Regions from separate parts of the Pseudomonas sp. MPR-R2A5 genome, predicted to be linked through region 1. Evidence: predicted binding sites of a transcription regulator. Region 1 holds the regulator's gene; each other region holds the start of a gene.
The links. Region 1 encodes FliA, which starts transcription of late flagellar genes. Its sites were predicted from a motif close to CTAAAGTTTNNNNNNNNNNNGCCGNTAA; they were not measured.

Region 1 (10,116 bases):
GGACGTGCCAATAGCCACCAACTTGTAAGCCTTGCGCTTGGGCGCTTGCGAATAGGCGCTGGGCGCCGACGCACGGGCCGGGGCCACGGCTGGCCGGGCAACAGGCGCCGGGGCCGGACGACCGAACGCGGTGCTGGTGGGTGCAGCCGGGGGCGCGACCGGTGCTGCGGGCGCCGGTGCAGGCGCACTGAACAGGCTGCGACGGTTGCTGCGGGAAATGCTGTGCACCTTCTCGCACAGCATCTGCTTGACCTTCTCGGGGTTGCGCGAGATGTCTTCGAAGTTCTTCGGCAGGAAATCCACCGCGCCAGCATCCAGCGCATCCAGGGTGACCCGGGCGCCTTCGTGCGTCAGCGAGGAGAACATCAATACCGGGGTCGGGCAGCGCTGCATGATGTGCCGGACTGCCGTGATGCCATCCATCATCGGCATTTCGTAGTCCATGGTGATCACGTCCGGCTTCAACGCTATCGCCTGATCAATCGCCTCTTTGCCGTTGGTGGCCGTACCGACCACCTGGATGGTTGGATCGGCGGAAAGAATTTCCGAGACGCGGCGGCGGAAGAAACCCGAATCGTCCACCACCAGGACCTTGACTACCATAAACACTCCGTTAGGCGGGACGGGCAATACCGCCCTGCCCCACCAGAATCAAATACGCCGTGCGGCGTAACGCTTGAGCATGCTCGGAACATCGAGAATCAGCGCGATCCGACCGTCACCGGTGATGGTCGCGCCCGACATGCCCGGGGTTCCCTGCAGCATTTTGCCCAAAGGCTTGATGACCACTTCTTCCTGGCCCACCAGTTGATCGACCACAAAGCCGATACGCTGGGTGCCCACCGAAAGGATCACCACGTGGCCTTCGCGCTGCTCTTCATGGGCAGCCGATGCCACCAGCCAGCGCTTGAGGTAGAACAATGGCAGCGCCTTGTCGCGCACGATCACCACTTCCTGGCCGTCCACCACGTTGGTGCGTGACAGGTCGAGGTGGAAGATCTCGTTGACGTTGACCAGTGGGAAGGCGAAGGCCTGGTTGCCCAGCATCACCATCAGGGTCGGCATGATCGCCAGGGTCAACGGCACCTTGATGACGATTTTCGAGCCCTGGCCCTTGGTCGAGTAGATATTGATCGAGCCGTTGAGCTGGCTGATCTTGGTCTTCACCACGTCCATGCCCACGCCACGGCCCGACACGTCGGAAATCTCGGTCTTGGTCGAGAAGCCTGGAGCGAAGATCAGGTTGTAGCACTCGGTGTCGGTCAGGCGGTCGGCGGCGTCCTTGTCCATCACGCCACGCTTGACCGCGATATTGCGCAGGATCGCCGGGTCCATGCCCTTGCCGTCATCGGTAATCGACAACAGGATATGGTCGCCCTCCTGCTCCGCCGCCAGGATCACCTTGCCGTTGCGGGACTTGCCCGAGGCTTCGCGTTCTTCCGGGGTTTCCACGCCGTGGTCGACGGCGTTGCGCACCAAGTGGACCAAGGGGTCGGCCAGGGCCTCGACGAGGTTCTTGTCGAGGTCGGTTTCTTCACCCACCAGTTCCAGGTTGATTTCTTTCTTGAGCTGGCGAGCCAGGTCGCGAACCAGGCGTGGGAAGCGGCCGAAGACTTTCTTGATCGGCTGCATCCGCGTCTTCATCACGGCGGTCTGCAAGTCAGCCGTGACCACGTCGAGGTTCGACACAGCCTTTTGCATGGCTTCGTCGCCGCTGTTCAGGCCCAGGCGCACCAGACGGTTACGCACCAGCACCAGTTCGCCGACCATGTTCATGATGTCGTCCAGTCGTGCGGTATCGACCCGTACGGTGGTTTCGGCTTCACTGGCAGGCTTGTCGGCTACGGCAGCGGCAGGCGCACGCGCGGCGGCCGCGGCGGCTGGCGCTGGGGCTGGCGCCGGTTTGGCGGCAGCAGGCGCGGCGGCCTTGGCCGGTGCCGGTTTCGCGGCCACGGGGGTAGCAGTCGCCGCAGCAGCCGGGGCCACTTCGGTGAACTTGCCCTTTCCGTGCAATTCGTCGAGCAGGGCTTCGAATTCGTGATCGGAGATCAAGCCGTCGTCAGCAGGGGCCGCAGCGGCGCCCGGTGCAGCTGGCGTCGGCGCCGCGCCAGTGGCCGCGACTTCCGGCAAGGCATCGGCGGCAAAGGTGCCCTTGCCATGCAACTGGTCGAGCAACGCTTCGAATTCGTCGTCGGTGATATCGGTACTGGCCGTTGCCGCCGGCGTTTCCGGGGCAGCCGCAGTGGCCACGGCATCAGCCGCGAACTGGCCTTTGCCATGCAACTGGTCGAGCAGGGATTCGAACTCTGCGTCGGTAATGTCTTCGCTGGTCGGCTCGGCAGGCGCAGCGGCCGCGGGTGCGGGTACGGCCGACGGTGCTTCAGCCTCGGCCTTGACCGCATTGAGAGAGTCGAGCAACTGCTCGAACTCGCTGTCGGTGACATCCGCTTCGGCTTCGACCACCGGCTCTGGCGCCGCTTCCACCACCGGCGCGGCCGAGGTGTCGGCAGGTTCTGCCAGGCGCGCCAGGGCGGCCAGCAGTTCCGGGGTGGCTGCGGTGATCGGGGCACGTTCGCGCACTTCGCTGAACATGCCGTTGACCGCATCCAACGCTTCGAGGATTACATCCATTAACTCCGAGTCAACGTGACGCTCACCCTTGCGCAGGATGTCGAACACGTTTTCGGCGATGTGGCAGCACTCCACCAGCTCATGGAGCTGGAGGAAGCCGGCGCCCCCTTTTACAGTATGAAAACCGCGAAAAATTGCATTGAGCAGGTTCGCATCATCCGGGCGGCTTTCCAGCTCGACCAGTTGTTCGGACAGTTGCTCTAAAATTTCGCCGGCCTCTACAAGGAAATCCTGAAGGATTTCTTCATCGGCGCCGAAGCTCATGGGTGTGCTCCTTAGAAGCCTAAACTGGATAACAGGTCATCTACGTCATCCTGACCTGACACAACGTCTTCACGTTTATCGGCATGAATCTGCGGACCTTCACCCTTGGCGAGATGTTTTTGTGGATCTTTTTCAGAGAGGATCGCTTCGCGGTCATGTTCGATGCCGGCGAAACGGTCGACCTGGCCGGCCATGAGTACCAATTTGAGCAGGTTGCTTTCCACTTCGGTGACCAACTGGGTCACACGCTTGATCACCTGACCGGTCAGGTCCTGGTAATCCTGGGCGAGCAGAATGTCATTGAGGTTGCTGGAAACCGTACGGTTTTCCTGCTCGCTGCGTGACAGGAACCCTTCGACCCGACGGGCCAGCTCACGAAACTCTTCTGCGCCGACTTCACGGCGCATGAAACGACCCCAGTCAACGCTCAGCGCCTGGGCTTCCGTGGCCATGCCGTTGACCAGGGGCGTGGCGTTTTCCACCAGGTCCATGGTGCGGTTGGCCGCTGCCTCAGTCAGCCTGACCACATAGGACAGGCGTTCGGTGGCGTCGGTGATCTGCGAAATCTCTTCGGCTTGAGGCATGTGCGGGTCAATCTGGAAATTGACGATCGCACTGTGAAGCTCGCGTGTGAGCTTGCCCACCTCCTGGTACAGGCCGCGGTCACGGGTCTGGTTGAGCTGATGGATTAACTGCACCGCATCGCCGAACTGGCCTTTTTCAAGGCTGTCGACCAGCTGGTGAGCATGTTTTTTCAGGGTCGACTCAAAGTCGGCCTGCGATGATTCTTTTTGCTCCATAGCTCCCCCGTGGCAGCATTAGCCGTGGATGCGTTCGAAGATTTTTTCGATCTTCTCTTTCAAGGCCTGCGCAGTGAATGGTTTGACCACATAGCCGTTAACCCCGGCTTGGGCGGCTTCGATGATCTGTTCACGCTTGGCTTCGGCGGTCACCATCAGCACGGGAAGACTGCGCAGTTTTTCGTCGGCACGCACGTGGCGCAACAAGTCGATACCCGTCATGCCCGGCATGTTCCAATCGGTTACCAGAAAGTCGATGCTCCCGCTGTTGAGGATCGGAATCGCCGTAAGGCCGTCATCCGCCTCGACCGTGTTTGTGAACCCAAGGTCACGCAACAGGTTTTTTATGATCCGCCGCATCGTTGAGAAGTCATCAACGATGAGGATTTTCATGTTCTTGTCCAATTCGACCTCCAAGCAGTCTTAAACGCGCCCAGCACCTGGACGCGCCATTTCAATCAACAGGCGTTACACAAAAAGGACTGCCCAGGGCACCACGGTTAGCCCCCGCGGCGGCCAAGGCCCTCGCGGTTGCGTCTGCAGTGTCCCCACACTGCCTGTCAGCGCGCGCGCCACTCTCCCAATCGCCCCCGCAAGCGGGCCGCGCACTGGCTGTGCAGCTGGCTGACACGCGATTCGCTGACCCCCAGGACCTCACCGATTTCCTTGAGGTTCAGCTCTTCGTCGTAGTACAGCGCCAACACCAGTCGCTCACGCTCCGGCAAATTGGCAATTGCGTCGGCCAATGCGCCCTGGAAGCGTTCATCCTCCAGGTCACGCGACGGCTCCATATGCGTACTCGCGCCGTCCTCGTGCAACCCTTCGTGTTCGCCGTCCTGCAACAGGTCGTCGAAACTGAACAGGCGGCTGCCCAAGGTATCGTTCAAAATCCCGTAATAATCGTCGAGACTCAATTGGAGTTCGGCCGCAACTTCATGATCTTTAGCGTCGCGACCGGTTTTTGCTTCAATTGACCGAATTGCGTCACTGACCATGCGCGTATTGCGGTGTACCGAACGCGGCGCCCAATCGCCTTTGCGCACCTCATCGAGCATCGCGCCACGGATACGGATACCCGCATACGTCTCGAAACTCGCGCCCTTGCTCGCGTCGTATTTGGTCGACACTTCGAGAAGGCCGATCATGCCGGCCTGGATCAGGTCTTCGACCTGGACACTGGCGGGGAGGCGTGCCAGCAAGTGATAGGCGATGCGTTTGACCAAAGGCGCGTAACGCTCGATCAACTCACCCTGACTGTCACGGGCGGACTTCTTGTAGGCGTTGTAGCCGGTCGCTGTCATAGCACGGGTCCTGCGCTCGTCTGATGCACCAATCGCTCGACGAAAAACTCCAGATGCCCCCGAGGGTTGGCGGGCAACGGCCAAGTATCGACCTTCTGAGCAATAGCCTTGAACGCCAAGGCGCATTTCGAACGAGGGAACGCTTCGTAGACTGCACGCTGCTTTTGCACAGCCTTGCGCACACACTCGTCATAGGGAACTGCGCCGACGTATTGTAGGGCGACATCGAGAAAGCGATCCGTGACCTTGGTCAACTTGGCGAACAGGTTGCGGCCTTCCTGCGGGCTTTGGGCCATGTTGGCCAGCACGCGGAAGCGGTTCATGCCGTAGTCGCGGTTAAGCAGTTTGATCAGGGCATAGGCGTCGGTGATCGAGGTGGGTTCATCGCAGACCACCAGCAACACTTCCTGCGCGGCGCGCACGAAGCTGACCACCGACTCGCCGATCCCGGCGGCGGTGTCGATCACCAGCACGTCGAGGTTGTCGCCGATATCGCTGAACGCCTGGATCAGACCGGCATGCTGCGCCGGGCTCAGGTGCACCATGCTCTGGGTGCCCGAGGCGGCCGGTACGATACGGATCCCACCGGGGCCCTGGAGCAGCACATCACGCAGCTCACAGCGGCCCTCGATCACATCGGCGAGGGTATGTTTGGGCGTCAGTCCCAGCAGAACGTCGACATTCGCCAGCCCCAGGTCAGCATCCAGCAGCATGACGCGACGGCCAAGCTCTGCCAGCGCCAGGGACAAATTCACTGACACGTTAGTTTTCCCGACGCCACCTTTGCCGCCGGTCACCGCGATCACCTGTACGGGATGCATGCTGCCCATTTTATTTCTTTACCTTGTCTTGCTTAGACGCAGGCTACATGGCTTGGCCGCGTGAATCGCTTGCAGACCATCGATGTAGATACATTTCACGGTGTTCATACTGACTCAACCCACCCGTTTTGCCGGGTTGTGGTAGAGGTCAGCGAACATGTCGGCCATCGCTTCCTCGCTAGGCTCTTCTTGCATTTGCACGCTGACGGCACGGCTGACCAACTGATGACGGCGCGGCAGATGCAGGTCATCCGGGATCCGCGGCCCGTCGGTCAGGTAGGCGACCGGTAGTTCATGACTGATGGCCAGGCTCAACACCTCGCCCAGACTCGCCGTTTCATCAAGCTTAGTCAGGATGCAGCCGGCCAGCCCGCAGCGCTTGTAGCTATGGTACGCAGCGGTAAGAACTTGTTTTTGGCTGGTGGTTGCAAGCACCAGGTAATTTTTAGACTTGATGCCACGCCCGGCCAGGCTTTCCAGTTGCAGGCGCAAGGCCGGGTCGCTGGCTTGCAGCCCCGCGGTGTCGATCAGCACCACGCGTTTGCGCAGCAACGGGTCGAGCGCGTTGGCCAGCGACTGGCCCGGGTCGACGTGGGTCACCGACACATTGAGGATGCGGCCCAGGGTCTTGAGTTGCTCCTGGGCGCCGATACGGTAGCTGTCCATGCTCACCAGCGCGATATTCGAAGCGCCGTATTTGAGCACATAACGGGCCGCCAGCTTGGCCAGGGTGGTGGTCTTGCCCATGCCGGCAGGGCCGACCATGGCGATCACACCGCCCTCTTCCAGGGGTTCGATTTCCGGAGTGGCGATCATCCGCGCCAGGTGGGCCAGCAACATGCGCCAGGCCTGGCGAGGTTCTTCGATTTCGGTGGTCAGCGCCAACAGGTCGCGGGACAACGGGCCAGACAGGCCGATGCGTTGCAGGCGACGCCAGAGGTTAGCCTGGTGTGGTTTGCTGCCTTGCAACTGGGTCCAGGCCAGCGAGCCCAACTGCACTTCCAGCAATTCACGCAGGCCGTTGAGTTCAAAGCGCATCGAATCGAACACGCGCTGGTCGACTGCGGCAGCCGGCGCGGGCGCTGCAGGACGTGGCGGTTCTTTGAACGTAGGTTCGACCAGCGGCTCGGCAGCGGTCAGCGGCAAGCCGGCGAACAACTGGCGATTGGTGGTGGCATCGCTGTCACCCCGCATGCTCAGCTCAGCCTGGGCCGACACAATGCGCGAGGCGGTCTTGCGCAGCTCGTCTTCGAGTTCCATGTTCGGCACGCGCGGGGCCAGCGCCGAAGGGGTGTAGTCCAGGGCAGCCGTCAGCTCGACACCGCCAGCAATACGGCGGTTACCGATAATCGCAGCGTCGGCGCCCAGCTCATCACGGACCAGTTTCATGGCCTGACGCATATCGGCGGCGAAAAAACGCTTTACTTGCATAACCCACTACCTCAGCCGTTGGGCCCAACTGTCGCGACGATGGTCACTTGCTTATTGTCAGGAATTTCCTGGTAAGCCAATACGTGCAAATTCGGTACTGCCAGGCGTCCAAACCGCGACAACATCGCTCGGACCGGGCCTGCTACCAACAGAATCACCGGCTGGCCCTGCATTTCCTGGCGCTGCGCCGCGTCGATCAACGAACGCTGCAGCTTTTCAGCCATGCTCGGCTCCAGCAGGACACCCTCTTCCTGGCCAAGTCCGGCCTTCTGAATACTATTGAGCAATATTTGTTCCAACCTTGGTTCCAAGGTGATCACAGGCAGCTCGGAGTCAAGCCCCACAATGCTTTGCACGATTGCGCGGGACAATCCGACACGCACCGCAGCCACCAGCGCGGCAGTATCTTGACTCTTGGCGGCATTGTTGGCGATAGCCTCGGCGATGCTGCGAATATCGCGTACCGGCACCTGTTCGGCGAGCAACGCCTGCAGCACTTTGAGCAGCTGCGACAGCGACAGCACGCCCGGCACCAGCTCTTCGGCCAGTTTTGGCGAGGCTTTGCTGAGCAACCCCATCAATTGCTGGACTTCTTCGTGGCCGATCAGCTCGTGTGAGTGCTTGTACAGAATCTGGTTGAGGTGGGTGGCGACCACGGTGCTGGCGTCCACCACGGTGTAACCCAGCGACTGCGCCTGGCTGCGTTGGCTGATTTCGATCCACACCGCTTCCAGGCCAAAAGCCGGATCTTTGGCGGTAATGCCGTTGAGCGTGCCGAACACCTGGCCGGGGTTGATCGCCAGTTCGCGGTCGGGGTAGATCTCGGCTTCCGCGAGGATCACGCCCATCAGGGTCAGGCGGTAGGCGCTGGGGGCTAGGTCGAGGTTGTCGCGGATGTGTACGGTGGGCATCAGGAAGCCCAGGTCCTGGGACAGCTTCTTGCGCACCCCCTTGATCCGCGCGAGCAATTGCCCACCCTGGTTGCGGTCGACCAGCGGAATCAGGCGGTAGCCGACTTCCAGGCCGATCATGTCGATCGGGGTCACGTCGTCCCAGCCCAATTCCTTGGTTTCCTGGGCACGGGCCGGGGATGGCAGCAGTTCCTGCTGGCGCGCGATCTCTTGCTGGGCCTTCACCTTGATCGTGTTCTGTTTTTTCCAGAACAGGTAGGCGCCACCCGCCGCCATGGCCGCCATGCTGAGGAACGACACATGGGGCATGCCGGGCACGAGCCCCATGATCGCCATGATGCCCGCCGCCACGGCCAGCGCCTTGGGCGAGGCAAACATCTGCCGGCTGATCTGCTTGCCCATGTCTTCGGAGCCCGACGCACGGGTCACCATGATCGCCGCAGCTGTAGATAACAACAGTGATGGCAATTGCGCCACTAAACCGTCACCGATGGTCAGCAAGGCATACACCTTGCCGGCATCGCCGAAGGTCATGCCGTGCTGGAAGATCCCGACCGCCATGCCGCCGATCAGGTTGATGAACAGAATCAACAGGCCCGCGATGGCGTCACCGCGTACAAACTTACTGGCGCCGTCCATGGAGCCATAGAACTCGGCTTCCTGGGCCACTTCCAGGCGGCGCGACTTGGCCTGGTTCTGATCGATCAGGCCAGCGTTGAGGTCGGCGTCAATGGCCATTTGCTTGCCGGGCATGGCGTCGAGGGTAAAGCGCGCGCTCACCTCGGAAATCCGCCCGGCACCCTTGGTCACCACCACGAAGTTGATGATCATCAGGATCGCGAACACCACGATACCGACCACGTAGTTACCGCCGATCACCACCTCACCGAAGGCCTGGATCACCTTGCCTGCGGCAGCATGGCCGTCCTGGCCGTGGAGCATCACCACCCGCGTGGAGGCCACGTTCAGCGCCAGCCGCAGCAGGGTCGCAATCAGCAGGATCGTCGGGAACACCGCGAAATCCAGCGGCCGCAGGGCATACACGCAGACCAACAGGACGACGACGGACAAAGCGATGTTGAAGGTGAAGAACACATCGAGCAGGAACGGCGGCATCGGCAACATCATCATTGCCAGCATCACCAGCAACAACAACGGCACACCCAGGTTGCCCCGTGACAAATCAGTCAGGGTGCCACGGGCCGTGCTGAGCATTTGAGAGCGATCTACCACCGGTATTCCCCGTATCCCTTAAAGCAAACTTTTGACGCCAGTTGGCGACTTGAAGGCGGTATTGCAAGAAGCCTTCCAACTTTGCTTTTGAGGGTATGGATCGCTACAGGCGCCCGAGTTCTACCGGATATACACCGTTCAAATGTGGGAGGGGCGGTGCGACGATTCGACTTGCCCCCGATTGCAGTGTGTCAGGCCAAGAACAGGTGACTGATGCGCCGCTATCGGGGGCAAGCCCCCTCCCACCTATCGGAGGTGCATCCATCCGTTGCCACCTGGGATATGCCGGGGTCATTGAATTGGGCGGGGCAAAACGCGAAGGTGCGCTGGGCGTTGCGCAGTTGATCGGGCTGGCAAAGCTGCTGGCTGACAGAGTGCTGGAGGACAGCGAGCACTTGATGGCCTGATGGCTGATCGTTCCTGCAGCACCCTGCAGGAACGATCATCAAGCTCATAGGACACGTACGTTGGCAGCCTGCGGGCCCTTTTGGCCTTGAGTGACCTCGAACTCGACCTTTTGATTCTCCTCAAGGCTTTTGTAACCCGCAGACTGAATCGTCGAGTAGTGGACAAAAAGATCCGGACTGCCGTCGTCGGGAGTGATGAAGCCAAACCCCTTCTCTGCGTTGAACCACTTCACAGTACCCGTAGCCATAGCCGTTCTCCGAATACTTCAATTAAGGACCTGCACAGGTGTCGTCAGATCAGTTTTACGTCATAGGCA
Region 2 (10,116 bases), on a different contig from region 1:
GCAGGAATTGCCCCGCAGTTGACCGGCACAAAGGGCCCGTCGCGGCGCTTGGAGTGATAGTGCAGGTTGCGCGCGACCACTTCCTTGCCGGTGCCGGACTCGCCGAGGATCAGCACGCTGGCGTCGGTATCGGCCACTTGCTGCATCATCTGGCGCACGTGCTGGATCGCACGGCTGGTGCCGACGAGGCTGCGGAACAGGTTGGGCTCACGGTGTCGACCGCGTTCGCGGGCCTGGTCGTACATCTCGCGATAGACCTGGGCGCGGTGCAGGGAATCGAGCAATTTGCTATAGCTGGGCGGCATTTCCAGGGTGGAAAGTACACGGCGGCGCTGGTCTTCCGGCAGGTCGACAGAAGAAATATCGCCCATTAGCAACACCGGAAGGAACTCATCCCAGGTTGACAGTGTCTTTAACAAGCCCAGAACTGCACCAGGAGCGTTTACCGTCCCGATCAGCACACAAATGACTTCACGGCTCGATGACAATGAGCTGACCACCTGCTGCCAATCGTGGCTACCGCAGGGCAGATTTTCTTCGCCAAGAAAATTCAAAATCACCGCCAGGTCGCGGCGACGGACGCTATCGTCATCAATCAGCAGAATTTTGGTTTCACGCCACATGCAATAGCAACTTCCCTAGTAAACGCTCTGCCCCAGAGTGAGGGCAATCTAGACGCTTGTAAGACTTCTTACTTACTAGACGTCTGAAATCTGAAAACAGCACTAGTTAAGTCAAAAATGCTGGCACAGTCAAATATATGACGCGCCGTTCGGATTAACTGCGCCCGTTCAACCGAACAGATGGTAAACCTTTGACGCCTTTTTCGCTTGGTTGATCTGCGACATCTCTTCGAAAATCGCCTGGCGTTCGCCGGTCGTCACTTCCAGCAACTTCTGATAAACCGCGAGCAGGCTCTCCAGTTTCTCTCGCAACGCATCCTCGTCCACCGGCGCTTCGCTCAGCACCTCCTCGATCACACTGCGACAGCCCATATCCAGTTCGCCGATGGCGTCCCAGTTACGTTCGGCCAGCGCGTCGATCAAGGCGTCGCGGGTTTCATCAATGCGTTGCAGTGCTTGGCTCATGACGAGTTCCTCAAGGCCGATGGCCTTATTGTGCGGCACCCTGCGGTGCGGCAATGGCATCCCAGCCTTCTTTTACGGTAATCAGCAGACGAGCGACTTCGTCGATCATCTCGGCATCGTTGTGCAGGTTGGCCTGCATCAAGCGGTTGGTCATGTACACATACAGACCTTCCAGTTGCTGGACGTATTCCTTGTTGTCGCTTTTTTCCGCATCGAGGCCATCACGCAGGCCGATCAGGATGTCGGTGGCCTTACCCAGCATCAGGCCCTTCTGAGCGATATCGCCACGCGCCAGCGCCCCCTTGGCTTGCGCCATGCGGTCCAGGCCGCCTTCCATCAGCATCTGCACCAGGCGATGCGGGCTGGCTTCGGAGATCTGGGCATGGGAATTGACCTTCTGGTATTGGCGAAGGGCTCTCATGGGATTCATTTTCTACCTCGTGACAGGCAACAGCTGGAAGGATTGCAGTAACCATTATGTCGACCGGGTCGCAAAAAACTTTAACCCAGCGGCTCTACAAAGAACAAAGCCCAGGTCAACGGACCCGGGCTTTTTCAGGCGCAGTCAATCAACTGCTGCTGCTTTTTGAGCCACTGATTGCATTGAGCGTACCGAGAATACTGGTGCTCTGCTGACGCAACTGCGCTACCAGCGTATCCATGGCGGTGTACTTGCGGGTCAAGGCGTCCTGCATGGTGGTGAGACGGTCATCCAGATCGGTCTGCTGCTTGGTCAGGTCTTTCAGGCTGTCGGCCAACGAGGTGGTACGCGTGGCCAGAATCCCGGTGCTCGGCTTGGCATACGCGTCGGTAGCGGCCGTCAGGCGCGCCAGCAAGCCAGTCTTGCCGCTGAAGATACTGTTGATGTCAGCGGCATTGGTCAGCACCGCCTTATCCCACTGCTTGCTATCGATGCTCAGCGCGCCGGTATCCTGATCGGTTGTGACACCGAACTGCGCCAGGGACTTCAAGGTGCCGTTCCCCGAAAGCGCGTTGAACTCGTTGCGGATCGCCGACTGCAAGGTGCGCATGGTCGAGTCGCCGGTCAGGGTCGCGGCGATGGAGTTACCCGCGGCGTCCTTGGTGACCTTGGTCTCGGCGTTCATGGCCTTGAGCAGGGCGTTATAGCTGTCGACAAAGCCCTTGACCCCGGACTTCAGCGCGGTGGCGCTGGTAGTGACCGAGATGGTCATGGCGGTACGAAGCGGGTTGGTTGTATTCGGATCGTTGGCCGTGACCGTAGGCGACAGCGACAGCAACTTGATGCTTACCCCACTCACCGCATCCGTGATGCTGTTGGACTTGGACTCCGCCGCAATGCCATCGATGGTGTACTTGGCGTTCTGAGGCGCGCTGACTACCGTGTAGCCAGTATCAATCCCAGAGTTGCCCGACATCGTCAGGTCCGAACCGACCCCGCTATTGGTGGAGGTCAGGATCAGACGCGAACCGGTGGAGTCGGTGAGGATGTTGGCACTCAGGCCGGCGGTGCCGAACGTGGAGTTGATCGAATCACGCACCTGTTGCAGTGTCGCGCCTGCCGGCACACTCAAATCAAAGTTCTTGCCCGACTGCGTGATTGTCAGCGTTGTCGCCGTGGTGCCGGCGTTGACGACTGTCGACTGGCCACCGGCAAACGTTTTGGTCGATAGCTTCGAAGGCATGGCCAGCTGGTTGACGATCAGCGAGAAGCTGCCGTTCGCTGCACCTTGGTTGGCCGTCATGGTGGCGACTTTTTCATCCGAAGAGGTACCGGTCAAGCCACTGAAGCTGTTGTCGGTGCCCATGCTGGTCAGCGCACCACGGAAGGCGTCCAGGGCAGCCTGGATCTTGCCGATCGACGACAGCTGGGTAGTTGCCTTTTGCGATTGGGTATTGATCTGCGACTGTTTCGGCGCTCGCTCGGCATCTACCAGGGACTTTACAATTGCCTGGGTATCGAAGCCCGACCCCACGCCAGTAATCGTTGTACCCGCCATCATCTTTCTCCTTTTACGGTGGCTGCCGTTATCTTGACGAACAACACTTCAAGCCGTAACAGCAACAAGTTTCATGCCAGCTCAAGCCTTGTCGTCAAACAACACGTGACTGGCGCTGGACAGACTTTGTGCCAGCTTCAAGGCCGTTTCCGAGGGGATCTGGCGGATCACTTCACCGGTGTCGGTGGCAATGACCTTGACCACAACCCTATGGGTGGAAGCGTCAATGGAAAAATCCAGATTGCGCTGGGCCGCTTGTACGAATTCTTTAATATCGGTGACCGCTTTTTCCAGATCGTCCTTTTGAGACTTACCGGTGGCTGGCGCGGCCGGCTCAACCTTAGTCTTATCTTTGTCAGCAACCACAGGTGCCACAGTGCCTTGAGGGGCCTGTAGCGGATAAGACAAGTTCAGTTTTACATTCATGTCCATGCCCAATCTCCTCTGATTGGAAAAGACGAAAGGGCACGTAAACGCGCCCTCCCGTCATTTACCCAGCGCTGTGATTACTGAAGCAGCTTCAGTACAGCGGATGGCAGTTGGTTAGCCTGCGACAGGATCGCAGTGGAAGCCGACTGCAGGGTTTGCTGCTTGGTCAGTTCAGCGGCTTCGGAAGCGAAGTCGACGTCCTGAACAGTACTACGGGCAGACGTGGTGTTTTTCTGAATGTTGGTCAGGTTATCCACAGTGCTGGTCAGACGGTTCTGAACCGCACCCAGGCCCGAACGGGAGCTGGAGATGGTAGCGATAGCCTGGTCGATTACGGACACTGCGTTCTGGGCCTTGGTGGCGTCAGTCACGTCAGTCTGCGAAACCGTAACCTTGGCCGAAGCAGCCGAAGTAGCGGCGCCGAAGAGACCGGTCACACCAGCACCTTCCAGGGAGTAACCCTTGGAGGAGTTCATGTTCACAGCACCGGTAGCGATGATGCCGTCAGCCAGGGCAGTGGCAGTACCGTAGGCACCGGAACCGTCTTTGGTCGCAACAGTGATGGTACCGGCAGCGGTCGAAGCGCTGAAGGCCAGGTTTTCACCGGTGTCGGATTTAACCGACAGAGTGCCTTTGGATTCATCGTAGTTAACGCTGATACCCAGTTTGGCGGAGTTGGACTTCAGTTGCTCAGCCAAGCTGCCGGTATCGGTTACGCCGATGAACGTGGTGGCTTGGCCGCCAACGGTCATGGTGAACGAAGCCGGAGCAGCAGCAGCACCCGCGCCGACAACGAACTGAGCTTCAGTGCTGGCAGTAGCGCTCAGGCCACCGACGGCGCCATTCAGTTGGGCAGCGATGGTTTTAGCGGAAGCAGCGGCAGCTACGGTTACGTTGGTAGTCTGACCGTTACCAGTCACAGCGATTGCGCCACCAGCAACACCAGCACCAGGGGTGATGCCCAGGCTGTTGATCTGCTGCGAACCGATGTTGTTGGCAGCAACGTTGTCCAGGCTTACGTTGATGGTTTCGTTAGCGTTGGCGCCAACCTGGATAGCTTTGGTACCGTAAGAGCCGTCCAGCAGTTTCTGGCCACCGAAAGTAGTGGTTTGCGAGATACGGGTCAGTTCCGAAGTCAGAGCCTGGTATTCGTCGTTGTTCGACTTACGGTCGTCGGTGCTCAGGGAGCCAGTAGCCGAAGACAGAGCCAGGGTACGCATTTTTTGCAGAATGTCGGTCGAAGCCTGCATTGCGCCTTCAGCGGTTTGCGCGATGGAGATACCATCGTTAGCGTTCTTCACTGCTTGACCCAGGCCATTGATTTGGCTAGTCATGCGAGTAGCAATACCCAAGCCGGCAGCGTCGTCTTTAGCGCTGTTGATACGCAGGCCGGAAGACAGGCGCTGCATGGAAGTGGCCAGGGCGCCGCCAGCTTTGTTCAGGTTGCCCTGGGTAGTGATCGAAGCAATGTTGGTGTTTACTGTTAAAGCCATGACGAAATCCTCGTTGGATGGATACTGCGGCTTCCGGCCCTGGCAACCGCCGGGTGTGGCCTGAGAACCTACGTAATAGTTATCGTCGTGGTAGGCGGTTGCTTGAGCCTTTTTTTTATTTTTTTTACTGGCCTCGTGCCATCCCTTGTAATTCAAGGCTTTAGGCTGACTTTTCCCACCGGATTTTCTGGTTTTTTTGGCGCCAAATAAAAAACGCCGATGATCTTTCGATCATCGGCGTTTGCTTTTGCGGCGAACTCAGTCTACCGACGCGTCACGGACGATGCAGAATCGCCGAGCCCCACGACAGGCCCACGCCAAAACCGCTGATGGCCACGCGCTTCCAGGTAGCGTCCATCACGTGCTTCTCCAGCAGCAATGGAATACTCGACGACACGGTGTTACCGGTCTCGACCATATCCTTGATGAACTTGTCCACCGGGGCATCCTCGAAACGCCGCGCCACGGCATCGACAATCGCCGCACTGCCCTGGTGAATGCAGAACGCATCGATGTCGTCGGCCTTGAGCTGCGACTCATCGAGCAGCTCATGCAGGTGTGCCGGCACCTTGAGCAATGCGAAGTTGAACACCTGGCGGCCGTTCATGAAGAACACGCCATCACTGACCTTCAGGTGCGGCGCGCCGGAACCGTCGGTGCCGAACTTCGCCTTGCCCAGCAACCACGACGCGTCTTCGCCCATCCACGTGGCAGTGGCGGCATCGCCGAACAGCATGGTGGTGTTGCGATCTTCCGGGTCGACAATCTTGGAGTACGGATCGGCCGTGACCAGCAGGCCGTTTTTCAGGCCGGTGGCTTCCATGAAGCCTTTCATTGCGTAGATACCGTAGACGTAGCCCGAGCAGCCCAGGGAAATATCGAAGGCCGCCACGTGGGTCGGCAGGCCCAGCTTGTCCTGGACGATGGCGGCGGTGTGGGGCAAACCCTCTTCGTCGCCGTTCTGGGTGACGACGATCAGTGCGTCGATGGACTCGCGCTTCAAATCCGGGTTGTTGGCAAACAAAGCGTTGACCGCCTCGACACACAGGTCGGAGGTTTCCTGCGCAGCTTCCTTGCGCGGCAGAAACGCCGACCCGATCTTGCCAATGATGAACTCTTCATCCTTGGCGAATTTGGCACCCTGGGCGTAGTTATCGATCCCGTCTGCCGGCACGTAACTGGCGATGCTTTTTATGCCAATCATTGTGGCTTCCCAATACTAAATAGCTGGAGAACACCCCTCGGACGACGCCTGGAGTGCTGGACAATAAAGGGGATAACCCCATAAAAATCTCGCTGAAAGCCGCCCCGCAAGGACCCTGTGACGACTTATCCTTTTCACACGATACAGTGAAGATGCGCTTTATGACTCACAGGTCACTCAATTGTGTGTGCTTTGTGCAAAACCTTCAAACAATTAAACCCCAGAAACGAAAACGGCCCGCCCTGTTTCCAGAGCGGGCCGCTTGGCTAGACGCCGCTTACATCTTGTTGAACAGGCTCAACTGGGAGATTTTGACGAACGCCAATTGCGAGGCCTGCAACATGGTTTGCTGCAGCGTCAGATTGATCGCCGCCTCGCCCATATCGATGTTGGCCAGGTCACTCATGGTGCTGGTGTTGGCCAGGCCGATACTGGTGTTTTCGTCAGACTGGATGTCCAGGGCGTTGCCCCGCGCACCGATGGAACCCCGCACGTTGGTGATCTGCGACATTGAATTGGCCAGGTTGGCGATGGAAGCATCCAACACGTCCTTGAGCTTGACGGTCGCCGCCGGATTGCCGTCGGCGGGCAGCTCCAGCGCCTTGCGCAATTGGCCAAGGGTGTCCAGCGCATTCTGGGTTTTCTGGGTATTGGCCCCCACGGAAAACTGATCGCCCGCTTGCGGCGTCCCGCCGCTGATGTCAAAGGTCACCCCGGCCGCGGTCAAGGTTGTCCCGCCGCCGGTATCACCGGTGGCAATGGGCCTGCTATTGGCGGTGTAGGGCTGGGTATACATCTCATAGGCGGTGGCGCTGGTGAACTTGATCAGCGCCCCGCTGTTGGTCGGGAACGTGCTGGCATAGCCCGCCTGGCTGGACACGGTGGCATTGTTCAATTGTGCCGTGGACGCGTTGCTCGGCGTGCGCGAGATACTGAAGGTATCCGGCTTGGCTTCCAGGCTGAACGAACGATCCTTGACCAGCGCATCGGAGTTGGCGCCCGGAGCAACGTCGCCGAGGTTCATGGTGATGTCGAACTTCACCCCACGCAGCGCCACGCTGGTGCTGCCTTCCTTGGTGGCGTCGAAGGTACCGTTGCCGGCAATCTCCGAAGTCACGTCAGTGCCGTTCTTATCGGACACCTTGTATTGAGTACTGCTGGTAAAGGTCAGCTTGTACGGCTCGCCGTCGGCGAACTTACTGGCGTAGTCGGAGCTCGACGTCACCAGCCCGGCCGACAGCGCAACCTTGTTGTCATTGACCGTCGGCGGCACCGTCTGGGGCACAGGTGCAAGCCACGTGGCCTGGGTGCGACTGGAGTTGGCAGCGCCCTCCAGAACCGTCTTGCCGGTATCGCCAGCGTTGACCGTCAACGTATTCGACACTTGCAGGCTCAGCGGCGTTTCGTCGCCCTGATAGCTGTAGGTGCCATCATTGTTACGGCTGTAGGGCGGGGTCTGGGTCTTGGAACCGGAAAACAGGTAGTTGCCGGAAGAGTCCTTGCTGTTGAGCAAGCCCAGGACCTGATCCTCGATCGCCCCCACTTCACTGGCAACCGAGCGACGGTCGGCGTCGCTCAACGAACCACCGGCACGCAGGGCCAACTGAGTGGCGCGCTGCAAGGCATCGTTGATCGCGCCGAGCACGCTTTCTTCGTTGGTCAGGGAGTTTTTCAGGCTGGTGATATTGCCGTTGAACTGGCCCAGCATGTCTTTCTGCTGTTGCAGCAACAGCAAGCGCGCGGCGGCGACCGGATCATCCCCGGCGGTTTGCACACGCACACCGGAACTGGCCTGGTCCTGAGCCTTCACCACGCTGGAATAGTTGTCCGAATACTTGGCGGAACTGGTTTCGAAATATTGAGCAGTAGAAATACGCATCGTCCCAGACTCCCTTAAAGACTATTGATCAATGTACTGAAGGTTTCTTGCGCAGCCTTGATGATCTGCGACGACGCCGTGTAGTACTGCTGGAACTTGATCATGTCGCCCGCTTCTTCATCCAGGTTGACCTGAGACACCGAGTTGCGCGCGTCCTGGTTGGCCTTGAGCAATGCGCCGGTTGCCGTGGTGTCGGTAATGGCCGAAGCGGCCTTGGCACCCACGGTCGAGACCAGGCGGCTGTTGGCCGTCACCAGGCTCACACCACCGCCACTGCCATCGGCCAGGCCGACCGAGGCCTTGGTTTGCAGGTCCAGCAATGCCAGGGCATTGCGGTTATCCGAGCGGCCCGCGGCGTTGAACGAGAACGAGGTGCTGTCACCGTCGGCAGGCGAGCCGCCGACCGTAGTATCGAAACTGAAGCTCTGTGCCGGGGTGAGCAAGGTCCCGCTGGCATCCCGCATCGGTACGGCGACCGTAATCTTGTTGCCTTGGCCTGGAACGATGGTGCCGGTACCAATCGGGTTACCCTGGGCATCGTTGAGCGTGTACGGCTGAGTGCCGTCGGTGGCCGGCTTGCCGAATACCATCTTGACCGGCATCGAGTGTTCAATCCCGGTACGCAGCTGAGCGGTCGCCGCGCCGCCATCGATGTCGATCGGCACCGTCAGGCTCGGCGGGGTAAAGGTGCCAGTGCCCTGGTTGGTCTTGCTGCCCTCGCCCAGCAAAGGCCCGGCGAATGCAATTTTATTGGCGTCGGTCAGTTGGGTACCGATACCGGTGGCACCGTTGGCGGTCGGGCTGACCTTGAAAGTGTCACCCGCGGCCACTGGGCCTTTGCCGTCCAGGGCCAGGGTAAAACCATCAATCACCGGCGGCGGCGTGGTGGTGGTGTCAAACGCGCCCATGGCCTTGCCGTCGGAACGCGTCACCGTGTAGTTATTGCCACTGCTGAAGGTGACTTTATAGTCGTAGGTCGACAGCTTGCTGGTGTCGCTGATGCTGACATTCAGGTTACCGGAACCGGCGCTGTTGCCCGCCGCGCCTTGGCTGCGCTGCGAGATGGCGACAGCGCTGTTGACGTCCTTGAACAGGGACACGCCGAAGTCGCCGTTCAAATCCAGGCCTTGGCCGAGCTGGCTGTTGACGGTATCGGCGGTGGCGATGGCGATACGCCCCAAATCATTGATGGCCGGCATCAAGGCGTCACTGCGATAACGCAACAGGCCACCGATGCTACCGCCACTGAGCACATTGCCCAGGTCGATCGAGGTTCCGCCACCCGCATTGAGCTGGATGGTGTACTGGCTCGGGTCGTTTTGGCTCGGCACTGCCGAAATGGTGCTGGACTGGTCGCCCAACACCAGGGACTGCCCGGTGCCGGTACTGACGCTGAATATCCCGTTCTTTTCGCTGGCGGTGACCCCCACCAACTCATTGAGCGAACGTACCGCTTCGTTACGCGCATCCAGCAGGTTGGCCGGCGCCGTGGTGGTTGAGCCTTGGGCCTGGGTGATCTGCTTGTTGAGCGAGGCGATCGACGAGGTCAATTGGTTGACCTGATCGCTCATGGTGCCCAACTGGCCGTTGATCGATTCTTTCTGCTGGTTGAGCTGGCCGGAGATCGCGTTGAAACGGTTGCTCAGGGTCTGGGCGCTGGTCAACAGCACTTGTCGGGCAGAAACGTCGCTGGGGTTGGAAGCGGCGGTCTGCACGGCGGAGAAGAACGCCCCCAGTACCGAGGACATGCCGGTGGTCTTGTCCGACAAGGTCTTGTCGATGGCGCTCGCCTGGCTCGAATAGGCCTTGGCATCGTTATTGAGTGCCGTGCTGTTCTGGTAAGCCGCGTCCAGGAATTCGTTATATACCCGGCGCACATCGGCCAGGGTGGTGCCGCTACCGATGTATACGCCGCCGTAGGGGTTCGACGCGTTCGCGTTCTGGGTGGTCTGCTGACGCGAATAGCCCGAGGTGTTGGCGTTGGCGATGTTGTTACTCAAGACCGACAACGATCCTTGAGCGGCGTTAAGCCCCGACATCCCGA
Region 3 (10,116 bases), on a different contig from region 1:
TGGTTTCAGGCCGGCTACCGGAGGGCGCTCGTCAAAGCCCGGGTCGCGCAGGTCGTGTACTTCGAACTCGGGCTCGGGTTCAATCTCGCGTACCACCGGTTCCGGAGCGAAGCTGGCATGAAGTTGGCGCGCAAGGTCGCCGATTTCGTCCTGGCGATCGGTGGCCGGGGTATGTTCGTCGATATCCCGCAGCCAGATGCGCAGTTGCATCAGTGGCGTCGAGATATGCCGCCCCAGGCGCAGGCTCAAGGCCAGGGCCAGGGCCAGCAGGATCGCGCTGAGGATGCCCATGCTTTGCAGGCTGATGGTCATCGGCTGCTGGAATTGCTGCATGTCCAGGCTGATGCGCAATTGACCCGCCTTCACATCCTGGAACGTGATATTGCTCTGGTACAAGCCTTCGGCTTCGCCCAGCAGGCCGTTTTTCGGGCGTTGCCCGGCTTCGGCCATGATGCGGTTGTCCACGCTGTAGATGGCGGCGTGGGCGACCAACGGGTTCTTGGTCAGGTTGTTGAGCAGCACGTTGAGGCTGAGGATGTCGTTGGACACCAGCAGCTCGGTCGCCGAGGTGGCGGTCTGGGTGGTCAGGCTTTCGCCCAACGCATCGGCTTGCTCATGCATGGCCTGTTTGAACTGCAAACCCATCACGCAGGCGTAGATCACCAGGGCCAGGGCGACCAGGATCACGTTATGGCTGGCGATGCGTAATGCGATCGGTACACGGCGGTGGCGCAGTGCCCGGAAGATCAGCAGGAAGAAGTTGTCGGTTTTTACTGGCGTGGGCCGGTTCACTTGAGCTCGGCTCTTAGTCCGTGAAGTTGACGCGCAGTATAGCGACAGGCCCAAGACCGGCAAAGCGCTGGCTGTGCCCGGTGGTCACTGAAAGTGGGTAGAATGCGGTTTTTTTCCAGCCTGGGGGTGCGCTTTGCGCGAAATTGTCCTGATCAACATCACCGGCGAAGACCGACCGGGTCTCACCGCGGCCATTACCGGCGTTCTGGCCCAGGGTGGTGTAAACATTCTCGACATCGGCCAGGCGGTGATCCACGACACCCTGTCGTTCGGCATCCTGGTGGAAATCCCGAGCACCGAGCAGGCGTCTTCCGTGCTCAAGGACATTCTGTTTACGGCATACAAGCTGGATCAACAGGTACGGTTCACCCCGGTGTCCGAAGAGGATTACCAGCACTGGGTGGCCGGCCAGGGCAAGAAACGCCATATCGTCACCTTGTTGACCCGCAAAGTGACCGCCGAGCAGTTGCAGCGCGTCAGCTCGATCACCGCGCAGTTTGGGTTGAACATCGACCATATCGACCGTCTGTCAGGTCGTATGCCACTGGACACCCCGGCCGACAAGGGCAAGGGCTGCATCGAGTTTTCCGTGCGCGGCGAACCGGCAGACCCGCAGGCCCTGCGCGCTGAATTCCTCAGCGTGGCCCAGGAGCTGAACGTCGATATCGCCTTCCAGGAGGACTCGCTGTTCCGCCGCAACCGCCGCCTGGCGGTGTTCGACATGGACTCGACGCTGATCGAAGCCGAAGTCATCGACGAACTGGCCAAGGCAGCCGGTGTGGGTGAGCAAGTTTCTGAAATCACCGAACGCGCGATGGCCGGTGAGCTGGACTTCCGCGCCAGCTTCAAGGAGCGCCTGGCGTTGCTCAAGGGGCTGGATGTGAGCGTGCTGGACTCCATCGGCGCTTCCCTGCGCCTGACCGAAGGTGCCGAAACCCTGTTCGCCGAGCTCAAGCGCCTGGGTTACAAGACCGCGATCCTGTCCGGTGGCTTTACCTACTTCGCCAAGCAATTGCAGGCCAAGTTGGGCATCGACTATGTGTTCGCCAACGAACTGGAAGTGGTCGACGGCAAGGTGACTGGCGTGGCGGTGGAGCCGATTGTCGACGCACAGCGCAAGGCCGACCTGCTGAAGGAGCTGGCCCACAAGGAAGGTTTGCGTCTGGAGCAGACCATTGCGGTGGGCGACGGTGCGAATGACCTGCCGATGCTGGCAATTGCCGGTTTGGGTGTGGCGTTCCGTGCCAAACCCTTGGTCAAGCAATCGGCCAAGCAGGCGATTTCGACCTTGGGGCTGGATGGTGTGCTGTATCTGCTGGGCTTTCGCGACCGCGACGGTCAGCTCTAATCCGAAGTCACTGTAGGAATACAGTCAACATGTGGGAGGGGGCTTGCCCCCGATGACGGTGGAACAGCCAATATACCTGTGGCTGGACTACCGCTATCGGGGGCAAGCCCCCTTCCACATTGGATCTCTGCAGGTTTTGAATCAGGCTTTCGGCAGTGCGATGCCCTGGCCCATCTGCACCGGCGAACCGGCCACCAGTTCCTCAGCCCACTTCACCTGATCAGGCCCGAACAGCACGATCGCGGTGGAGCCCAACTTGAAGCGACCCAGCTCCGCACCCTTCTCCAGGTGAATCGGCGCGCGTGCCGCTTCGTCATAGCGGAAGGTTTTCAGCTCGCGCTTGGGCGGCGTGACCAGCCCGGCCCACACGGTTTCAATCGAGGCGACGATCATCGCGCCGACCAACACCACGGCCATCGGGCCGCGTTCGGTGTCAAACAGGCAGACCACACGCTCGTTACGGGCAAACAGTTCCGGCACGTTTTCGGCGGTGGTCTGGTTGACCGAGAAAATCCGCCCAGGCACGTAGACCATTTCGCGCAGGGTACCGGCCAGCGGCATATGCACGCGGTGGTAGTCCTTCGGCGACAGGTAGATGGTGGCAAAATCACCGCCCATGAAAGGCGCTGCCACGGCAGCATCGCCGCCCAGCAACTCCAGCACGCTGAAGCTGTGGCCCTTGGCCTGGAATACCCGGCCATGTTCGATCGGGCCGAGCTGGCTGACCGCACCGTCAGCCGGGCTCAGTACGGCGCCAGGGGTCGGGTCCAGTGGGCGCGCGCCGTCTTTCAAGGCGCGGGTGAAGAAGGCGTTGAAGTGCTCGTAGGCGGTCACGTCTTCCACCAGGGCTTGGGACATGTCCACTTGATAGCGCTTGGCAAACCACGTGGTGAAGGCATTCTTGAACCAGCGTACGCGGCACTCGGCAATGCAGCCGGCCAGCCGCGACAGCAGGTGATGCGGCAGCAAGTACTGGCTGAGGATAAACAACTGCTTTTTCATTAACTGTCCTTAAACCTTAAATCTCAACGGGGGTGTCGGGGTGGTTGCCCCATTCGCCCCAGGAACCGGCATAACCTTTGACTCGCGGATAACCGAGCGCCTTGGCCACCAGGTAGGTGAAGCCAGAGCGGTGGTGAGTCTGGCAGTGGGTGATGATTTCTTTATCGGGGGTCAGCCCGAGGCTTTCGAGGATCTGCGGCATGTCGCGGCGGATGCGCAGGTTGCGTGCCTTGTCCATGCCGGCGGTCCATTCGAAGTTCACAGCGCCGGGGATGTGGCCCCCCTTGGCGGCGAGGACTTTCTCGCCGGAATACTCCAGCGGGCCGCGTGCGTCCCAGATACCCAGGTCCGCCGCGCCGAGGCGGCTTTGCAGGTATTCGCGGGTTGCGGTGGGGCCCTCGTGCAGCGTGAGGCTGACGGGGCCACCGACGGGGGCGGGTACGTCGGTGGACACTGGGTGCTGCTCAGCCAGCCAGGCCAGCAGGCCGCCATCGAGGTAGTGGTATTTCTGATGGCCGATCACGTCGAGCATCCAGATAAAACGGCCAGCCCAGCCACCGCCTTCGTCGTCGTAGACCACGTAGGTTGCGTCCGGGGTGTGGCCCAGTTCGCCGAACAGTTTTTCCAGGTCGGCTTTGTTGGGCAGCAGGCCGGGTGCCGGCGGCTGGCCCAGTTGGGTGCGCTTGGGGTCAACGAAATGCGCGCCGGGGATATGCCCTTCGGCGTAGCGGGCGGCACTGGTGAGATCCACCAGAATCAGGTGTTCGGCATCAAGGCGACCGAGCAGGTCGCTGGATTCGATCACCAGCGGCAAGCCAGAGAAGTCAGGCATGTGAGGTCTCCTGGGCACAAATGTTGGCGATAAAGGACCGCGATTGTAGCGCAAGCATCAGGCGCTGCGGTTGGTAAAGCTGTGCAGGGCTTTCTCGATGCACTGGGCGGTTTTGCCGAAGGCCTGCACGGTGGTTTCCGAAAATGGCCCGCCGCCCTGGTCGGCCACCATCAACATCACCACGCGGCCATTGCAGCTCAGCGAACGCAGCAACAGGTGTTCCCCGGTGAACAGGCGACGCAGGATCGGCGGCAACAGGGCCGAGAACTGTGCGTGGTTGTCGGGCGTCAGGCGCACCTGGGCGGATTTTTCCAGCATGCGTTGCAGCAGCGTGCTGTGGACCACATCCAGGCTCAGGTTCGCGGCGTCCTTCGGCAGGCCATCGGCCTGATGCACGCGCAAGGTGCTCAGGGCGCGATCCGCCATAAACAGCAACACTCGTTGCATGCCACTGGCGACCAGCGCTTCCTTGGCGCACGTGGTCAAGTGCATGGCATTGGCAAAGCGGCTCGGCTCCACCAGCAACTCCGTGCAACGCTTGCGCCAGATGGCCAGGGACTCTGCGGTAGGTGGCGGCGCGGGCAGCAGGCCGCGATGGATCTTCTGCACATTCCATGGCCAGATCAGCGACAGCGCCGGGTGCCAAAGGTCGGGCATCAACGTCGTACGGGCGCTGGTGACGGCTTGCTGGTGGGACTGTTGCTGTACTTCGCTCAATGGCTGTTGCAGGTACAGGGCCGTGAGGTACTGCCAGCGTTTGGTGTGCGGGCAGGTCCATGACTCTTGCGCCGACATCGCCAGACCGTTGGCCAGCAGCACGGTATTGGCGGGTTGGTTCAACCAGCGGCGCAGGCTGGGGTCGGCATCGAGCAATTGCTGATGGCGCAGCGGGTCATCTTCCCGGGCGATGTGCAATGCCTTGACCAGCAGGCGTTGTTCCTTCAGCAGCAGGTTATAACCCTGGGACACCCAGATGGGCAGGTGCCAGGTTTCAGTCAGGCCGAGGCACAGGTCCAGCAGGCGGACGCCAAATAACTCCTGTTCGACCTGACGTGCCGACTGGCTTTTGTGGATAACTCGCAGTTCCCACTCTTCCAAGAGCTTGGGGTAGGCAACCGCCATCGGCCACAGCGGCGATAGAAACAGCAAGCTGCCCCAGTGAATGTCTTGCCACAGCCGCGCCAGGCGGCTGGCGAACAGGCCGTTGGCCTGCTGGGAAGCGTGTTGGCTCACCAGCAGCAGTTGGCGCAAGGCGACGGGAATCTCATTGGCAGGCACTGAAGGCAGGCGCGCGAGCAACTCTTCGGCGCGTTTGAGGCCGAGGCGGTTGAGCGCCACTTCGAGGTTTTCCGCCGGTTCCGCCAGGCTGCCATGGGTGTGGCTGTTGGCTTCGCGCATCACGCTGAGCACCAGCGCGGGGCTGTCTTGCATCAGTTCGGCAATATCTCGCAACGAACTGCGGCTGTCGCGGATGGCTTTGCACACGCGCTCGTGGTTCGCCTGGGGAACGGGCAGCCGCACTTCGTCCAGACGCTTGATCCAAGCAGCGAGGGTGGTGGGTTTTACAGTGGGTACGGTCGTTTCATTAGCCATGATTGGGGCGCGATCATCACTTGCGGTCAACACGCCCAGAGCGGGCCGAACTGGCTTTTCGCCTTAACGGCCTATAGTCTGGCGCAGTTTTGCCGATAAGTAGAACAAGAGTTTTGCAGTTCCTCCAAATATGTCCATGAACCTCACGGCGCAAGTACACATCCCCTATGGCTAAAATAATCGGCATCATCGTCGTCATCGCAAGCGTGCTCGGTGGGTACGTCCTGTCCCACGGTAAGATCGCTGCGTTGATCCAGCCCTTTGAAGTGCTGATTATTGGTGGTGCGGCGTTCGGCGCATTCTTGCAGGCCAACCCCGGCTACATGACCATGCATGTGATCAAGAAGTCGCTGGGCATGTTCAGCTCGCGCTTTTCCCACACCTTCTACCTGGAAGTGCTGGGGCTGATCTACGAGATCCTCAACAAGAGCCGCCGTGAAGGCATGATGGCCATCGAAGGCGACATCGAAGATGCCGCGGCCAGCCCGATTTTCGCCAAGTACCCGGCCGTGCTCAAAGATGAGCGCATGACCGCGTATATCTGTGACTACCTGCGCATCATGTCCTCGGGCAACATGGCGCCCCATGAGCTGGAAGGCCTGTTCGACATGGAGCTGTTCAGCCTCAAGGAAGAGCTGGAGCATCCTTCCCACGCGGTGACCGGTGTTGCCGACGGTATGCCTGGTTTCGGTATCGTCGCGGCGGTACTGGGTATCGTGGTGACCATGGCGTCCCTCGGCGAGGGCGACCAGAAAGCTATCGGTATGCACGTAGGTGCGGCCCTCGTGGGTACCTTCTTCGGTATTCTTGCGGCCTATGGTTTCTTCGGCCCGCTCGCCACCTCCCTGGCCCACGATGCCAAGGAAGAAATCAATCTGTATGAAGCGATCAAGGCCAGCCTGGTCGCTTCGGCATCGGGCATGCCGCCTTCGCTGGCGGTGGAATTCGGTCGCAAGGTGCTGTACCCGAAACATCGCCCGAGTTTTGCCGAGTTGGAACAAGCGGTTCGCGGTCGCTAAGCCATGGAAAACAACCAGCCGATAATCATCAAGCGCGTCAAGCGCTTCGCCGCGGGGCACCATGGTGGCGCCTGGAAAATCGCCTTCGCCGACTTCGCGACGGCGATGATGGCGTTCTTTCTGGTGCTGTGGCTGATGTCCACGGCCACGCCCGAGCAGAAGATCGCCATCGCCGGTTACTTCAAGGACCCTATTGGCTTCTCGGAAAGTGGCACCCCCTTTGTAATCGACCTTGGCGGTTCGCCGCAGTTGGCGCCTGAGCGCACCATCAACCCGGAGGTCAAGACCGAGGCGCCCCAGGAAAAAATTCCGATCGAGCGCGATACCGTCGAGAGCATGGCTGAGCAGGTCGAGCAGGAACGCCTTGAATTGCTGCTGCAGGAATTGCAGACCAAGGTCGAGGAAAACCCTCAACTGCTGAAGTTCAAGGATCAGATTTCCTTCGAGATTACCCCGGAAGGCTTGCGTATCCAGATCACTGACGCCGCGAACCGGCCGATGTTCGACTCCGGCAGCGCGCGCTTGAAGCCGTATTTCGAAGATATCCTGCTGGCCATGGCCGACACCATCAAGGCCGTGCCGAACAAGATCAGTATCAGCGGCCACACCGATGCCAAGCCGTATGCGGGGCAGGGCGACTTCGGCAACTGGGAGCTTTCGGCCAACCGTGCCAACGCTGCTCGCCGTGCACTGGTGGCCGGCAGCTACCCGGACGCGCAAGTGGCACGAGTGGTCGGCTTTGCCTCTTCCCAATTGTTTGATCCGAAAGACCCGTTCAACCCGATCAACCGTCGCATCGATATCGTTGTGCTGACTAAAAAGGCCCAGCGAGCGATTGAAGGCGATCAGCCACCGCCGCCGCCGACATCCGGCGCAGGCGCGCCAGGTGAAACCCCCGCCGATCCGAATGCGATTGCGCCTGGGCAGGAGCCATTGCCGGCGCATGAGCTGCGGCAGAAGCTGAACCTGTTTGATGACGGCGGGGTGAAGGATCCTACGGTGCCTGCGACGGGCTCGTAGCCACACCGGATATTTGTGGTGAACAAGCCTGTTGTGGGGGAGGGTGCGGGCTTGTTGTGGGATGCGGGCGTGCCCTGATGCCTGTCAGTTAAGGCGGAACACTGTAACTGTGGCGAGCGGGCTTGCCCCGCGTTGGGCTGCGAAGCAGCCCCAGAACCCGCCGCAGAGGAGTGCCTGATACTCCGCATTCCGATTGATTGGGGCCGCTTCGCAACCCAACGCGGGGCAAGCCCGCTCGCCACGACAGGCTTGCTCGCCAGATATTGCGTGGGGTGGTCTAGTAACTGCTTTCGGGCAAGCTCGCAATAATCGACCGATAGCTGTTCATCCGCTGCTGCTGCACGCGGCCATCCTCCAGCGCCTTGAGCAAGGCGCAACCGGGCTCGCGGTCGTGTTTGCAATCGCGGAAGCGGCAAGTGCCGATCAGGTCGTTGAATTCGATAAAGCCGGCTTCTACATCGCTGCGGCTGACGTGGCCGAGGCCGAATTCTCGAATACCTGGGGAGTCGATCAGCTCACCGCCGCCGGGGAAGTGGAACAATCGCGCGGTGGTGGTGGTGTGGGTGCCCTGGCCGGACAGTTCCGACAGCGGGCCGACACGGGTGTCGACTTCCGGTAGCAGGCTGTTGACCAGCGACGACTTGCCCACGCCGGACTGGCCGACAAACACGCTGATACGCCCATTCAGCTGCTGTTGCAGCTGTTCCATGCCGTTGCCGTGATGCGCCGAGACTTCCAGCACCGGGTAACCCAGGGTGCGGTAGACCGCCAGCAACGCATTGAGCGCCGGAGCGTTCTGCTCGTCGATCAGGTCGAATTTGTTCAGCAGCAGCAACGGACGAATGCCGGCATGTTCGGCCGCCACCAGGTAGCGGTCGATCAGGTTGGCATGAGGCTCGGGCAGCGGCGCGAACACTATCACGATCATGTCGACGTTGGCCGCTACCGGCTTGAGCTGGCCACGGCTGTCGGGGCGACGCAATTCGGTGGTACGTGGCAACTGGGCGACGATCACGCCGATACCCTGGTTGCCGGCACGCCAGACCACTTTGTCGCCAGTGACCAGTGCCGGCAGGTTGGCGCGCAGGTGGCAACGGGAAACCGAACCTGCGAATTCGCCCTCCAGCGCCTCGACTTCGACCTGCACACCAAAGTGTGCGATCACCAGGCCGGTTTGTTCGGGGCCCAGGTCGCCGCCCTCGAGCGCTTCCACGGCGGAGGATTCACGTTTGGCGGCGCGAGCGGCGCGTTCACCTTGAATCTTTTCGATGCGCCAGTTTTGGCGACGATTGAGCTGGCGTTTGGCCATTGGTGTTCCGTGTCGATAATGCGAAGGTTGGGTAAAACGGTCGCGAGTCTAGCACGCCCCTGCCTGCTAAACTGCGCAGCTACGCCAAGGTGCCAAGAGAATCAAGCCATGCAAAACCCACAAAACCTGATTTGGATCGATCTGGAAATGACCGGTCTGAACCCCGACACCGACGTCATCATCGAGATGGCGACCATTGTCACCGACAGCAACCTCAACACCTTGGCCGAAGGTCCGGTGATCGCCATCCACCACAGCGATGCCGTACTCGCCACCATGGACGAGTGGAATACTCGTACCCACGGCAACTCGGGCCTGACCCAGCGCGTGCGTGACAGCCGCATCAGCATGGCGGAGGCTGAGGCCGAAACCATCGCTTTCCTGGAGCAGTGGGTGCCGAAGGGCAAGTCGCCGATCTGCGGCAATAGCATCTGCCAGGACCGTCGCTTCCTTTATACCCATATGAAGGCGCTGGAAAGCTACTTCCACTACCGCAACCTGGATGTGTCGACCCTCAAGGAGCTGGCGGCACGCTGGGCGCCGGAAGTCAAAGACAGCTTCCATAAAGGCAGCACCCACCTGGCGCTGGATGATATTCGCGAGTCGATCGCCGAGCTGCAGCATTACCGCAAGCATTTCATCAAGGCTTGAAGAGCCGGCGCTTTCGCGGGCACGCCTGCTTCCACATTCGTTCCGCGTTCGTCATGGCGACTCGGTCAAGAGCGGGAGGGGGCTTGCCCCCGATGGCAGGCAACTCGATTTATCGCCAAGTGCCCCCTTTTGGTGCCATCAGCAAATGATTAGACTGCCGGCCTCTTTGCAAGGATCGCCCTCATGTTGCTGATGCTCTACCTCATTGCCATTACTGCCGAAGCCATGACCGGCGCCTTGTCTGCCGGTCGGCGCGGCATGGATTGGTTTGGTGTGGTGCTGATCGCCTGTGTGACGGCGCTGGGTGGCGGTTCGGTGCGCGATGTATTGCTCGGTCACTACCCGCTGACGTGGGTCAAGCACCCGGAGTACCTGGTGCTGACCTCGGTTGCCGCGTTGGTGACGATCTTTATCGCGCCGCTGATGCGCCACCTGCGGTCGCTGTTCCTGGCGCTGGATGCGGTGGGGCTGGTGGCCTTCACCCTGATCGGCTGCATGACCGCCCTGGAAATGGGCCATGGCATGTTGGTGGCTTCAGTCAGCGGCGTGA

Region 2: a site for FliA is predicted at 5,069-5,096, ahead of AC1Q6I_RS03890 (flagellin N-terminal helical domain-containing protein). Genes of this name have one in related genera too.
Region 3: a site for FliA is predicted at 5,639-5,666, ahead of motA (flagellar motor stator protein MotA). Genes of this name have one in related genera too.

What each region holds. Positions count from the first base shown of each region.
Region 1 covers NZ_JBXAFK010000043.1:62,166-72,281, forward strand. Annotated here, with positions in the region: gene AC1Q6I_RS25970 (protein-glutamate methylesterase/protein-glutamine glutaminase) at 1-603, opposite strand, end outside; gene AC1Q6I_RS25975 (chemotaxis protein CheA) at 652-2,895, opposite strand; gene AC1Q6I_RS25980 (protein phosphatase CheZ) at 2,907-3,695, opposite strand; gene AC1Q6I_RS25985 (chemotaxis response regulator CheY) at 3,714-4,088, opposite strand; gene fliA (RNA polymerase sigma factor FliA) at 4,256-4,996, opposite strand; gene fleN (flagellar synthesis regulator FleN) at 4,993-5,826, opposite strand; gene flhF (flagellar biosynthesis GTPase FlhF) at 5,932-7,248, opposite strand; gene flhA (flagellar biosynthesis protein FlhA) at 7,260-9,374, opposite strand; gene cspE (transcription antiterminator/RNA stability regulator CspE) at 9,844-10,047, opposite strand; gene AC1Q6I_RS26015 (cold-shock protein) at 10,092-10,116, opposite strand, start outside.
Region 2 covers NZ_JBXAFK010000003.1:248,320-258,435, reverse strand. Annotated here, with positions in the region: gene AC1Q6I_RS03915 (sigma-54 dependent transcriptional regulator) at 1-623, opposite strand, end outside; gene fliT (flagellar protein FliT) at 792-1,088, opposite strand; gene fliS (flagellar export chaperone FliS) at 1,114-1,518, opposite strand; gene fliD (flagellar filament capping protein FliD) at 1,658-3,067, opposite strand; gene AC1Q6I_RS03895 (flagellar protein FlaG) at 3,149-3,499, opposite strand; gene AC1Q6I_RS03890 (flagellin N-terminal helical domain-containing protein) at 3,574-4,989, opposite strand; gene AC1Q6I_RS03885 (ketoacyl-ACP synthase III) at 5,264-6,193, opposite strand; gene AC1Q6I_RS03880 (flagellar hook-associated protein 3) at 6,471-8,072, opposite strand; gene flgK (flagellar hook-associated protein FlgK) at 8,087-10,116, opposite strand, start outside.
Region 3 covers NZ_JBXAFK010000007.1:75,111-85,226, reverse strand. Annotated here, with positions in the region: gene AC1Q6I_RS07810 (AhpA/YtjB family protein) at 1-792, opposite strand, end outside; gene serB (phosphoserine phosphatase SerB) at 926-2,140, shown strand; gene asd (archaetidylserine decarboxylase) at 2,282-3,142, opposite strand; gene AC1Q6I_RS07795 (rhodanese-like domain-containing protein) at 3,159-3,974, opposite strand; gene AC1Q6I_RS07790 (HDOD domain-containing protein) at 4,032-5,567, opposite strand; gene motA (flagellar motor stator protein MotA) at 5,735-6,586, shown strand; gene motB (flagellar motor protein MotB) at 6,590-7,606, shown strand; gene rsgA (small ribosomal subunit biogenesis GTPase RsgA) at 7,884-8,915, opposite strand; gene orn (oligoribonuclease) at 9,024-9,566, shown strand; gene AC1Q6I_RS07765 (trimeric intracellular cation channel family protein) at 9,750-10,116, shown strand, end outside.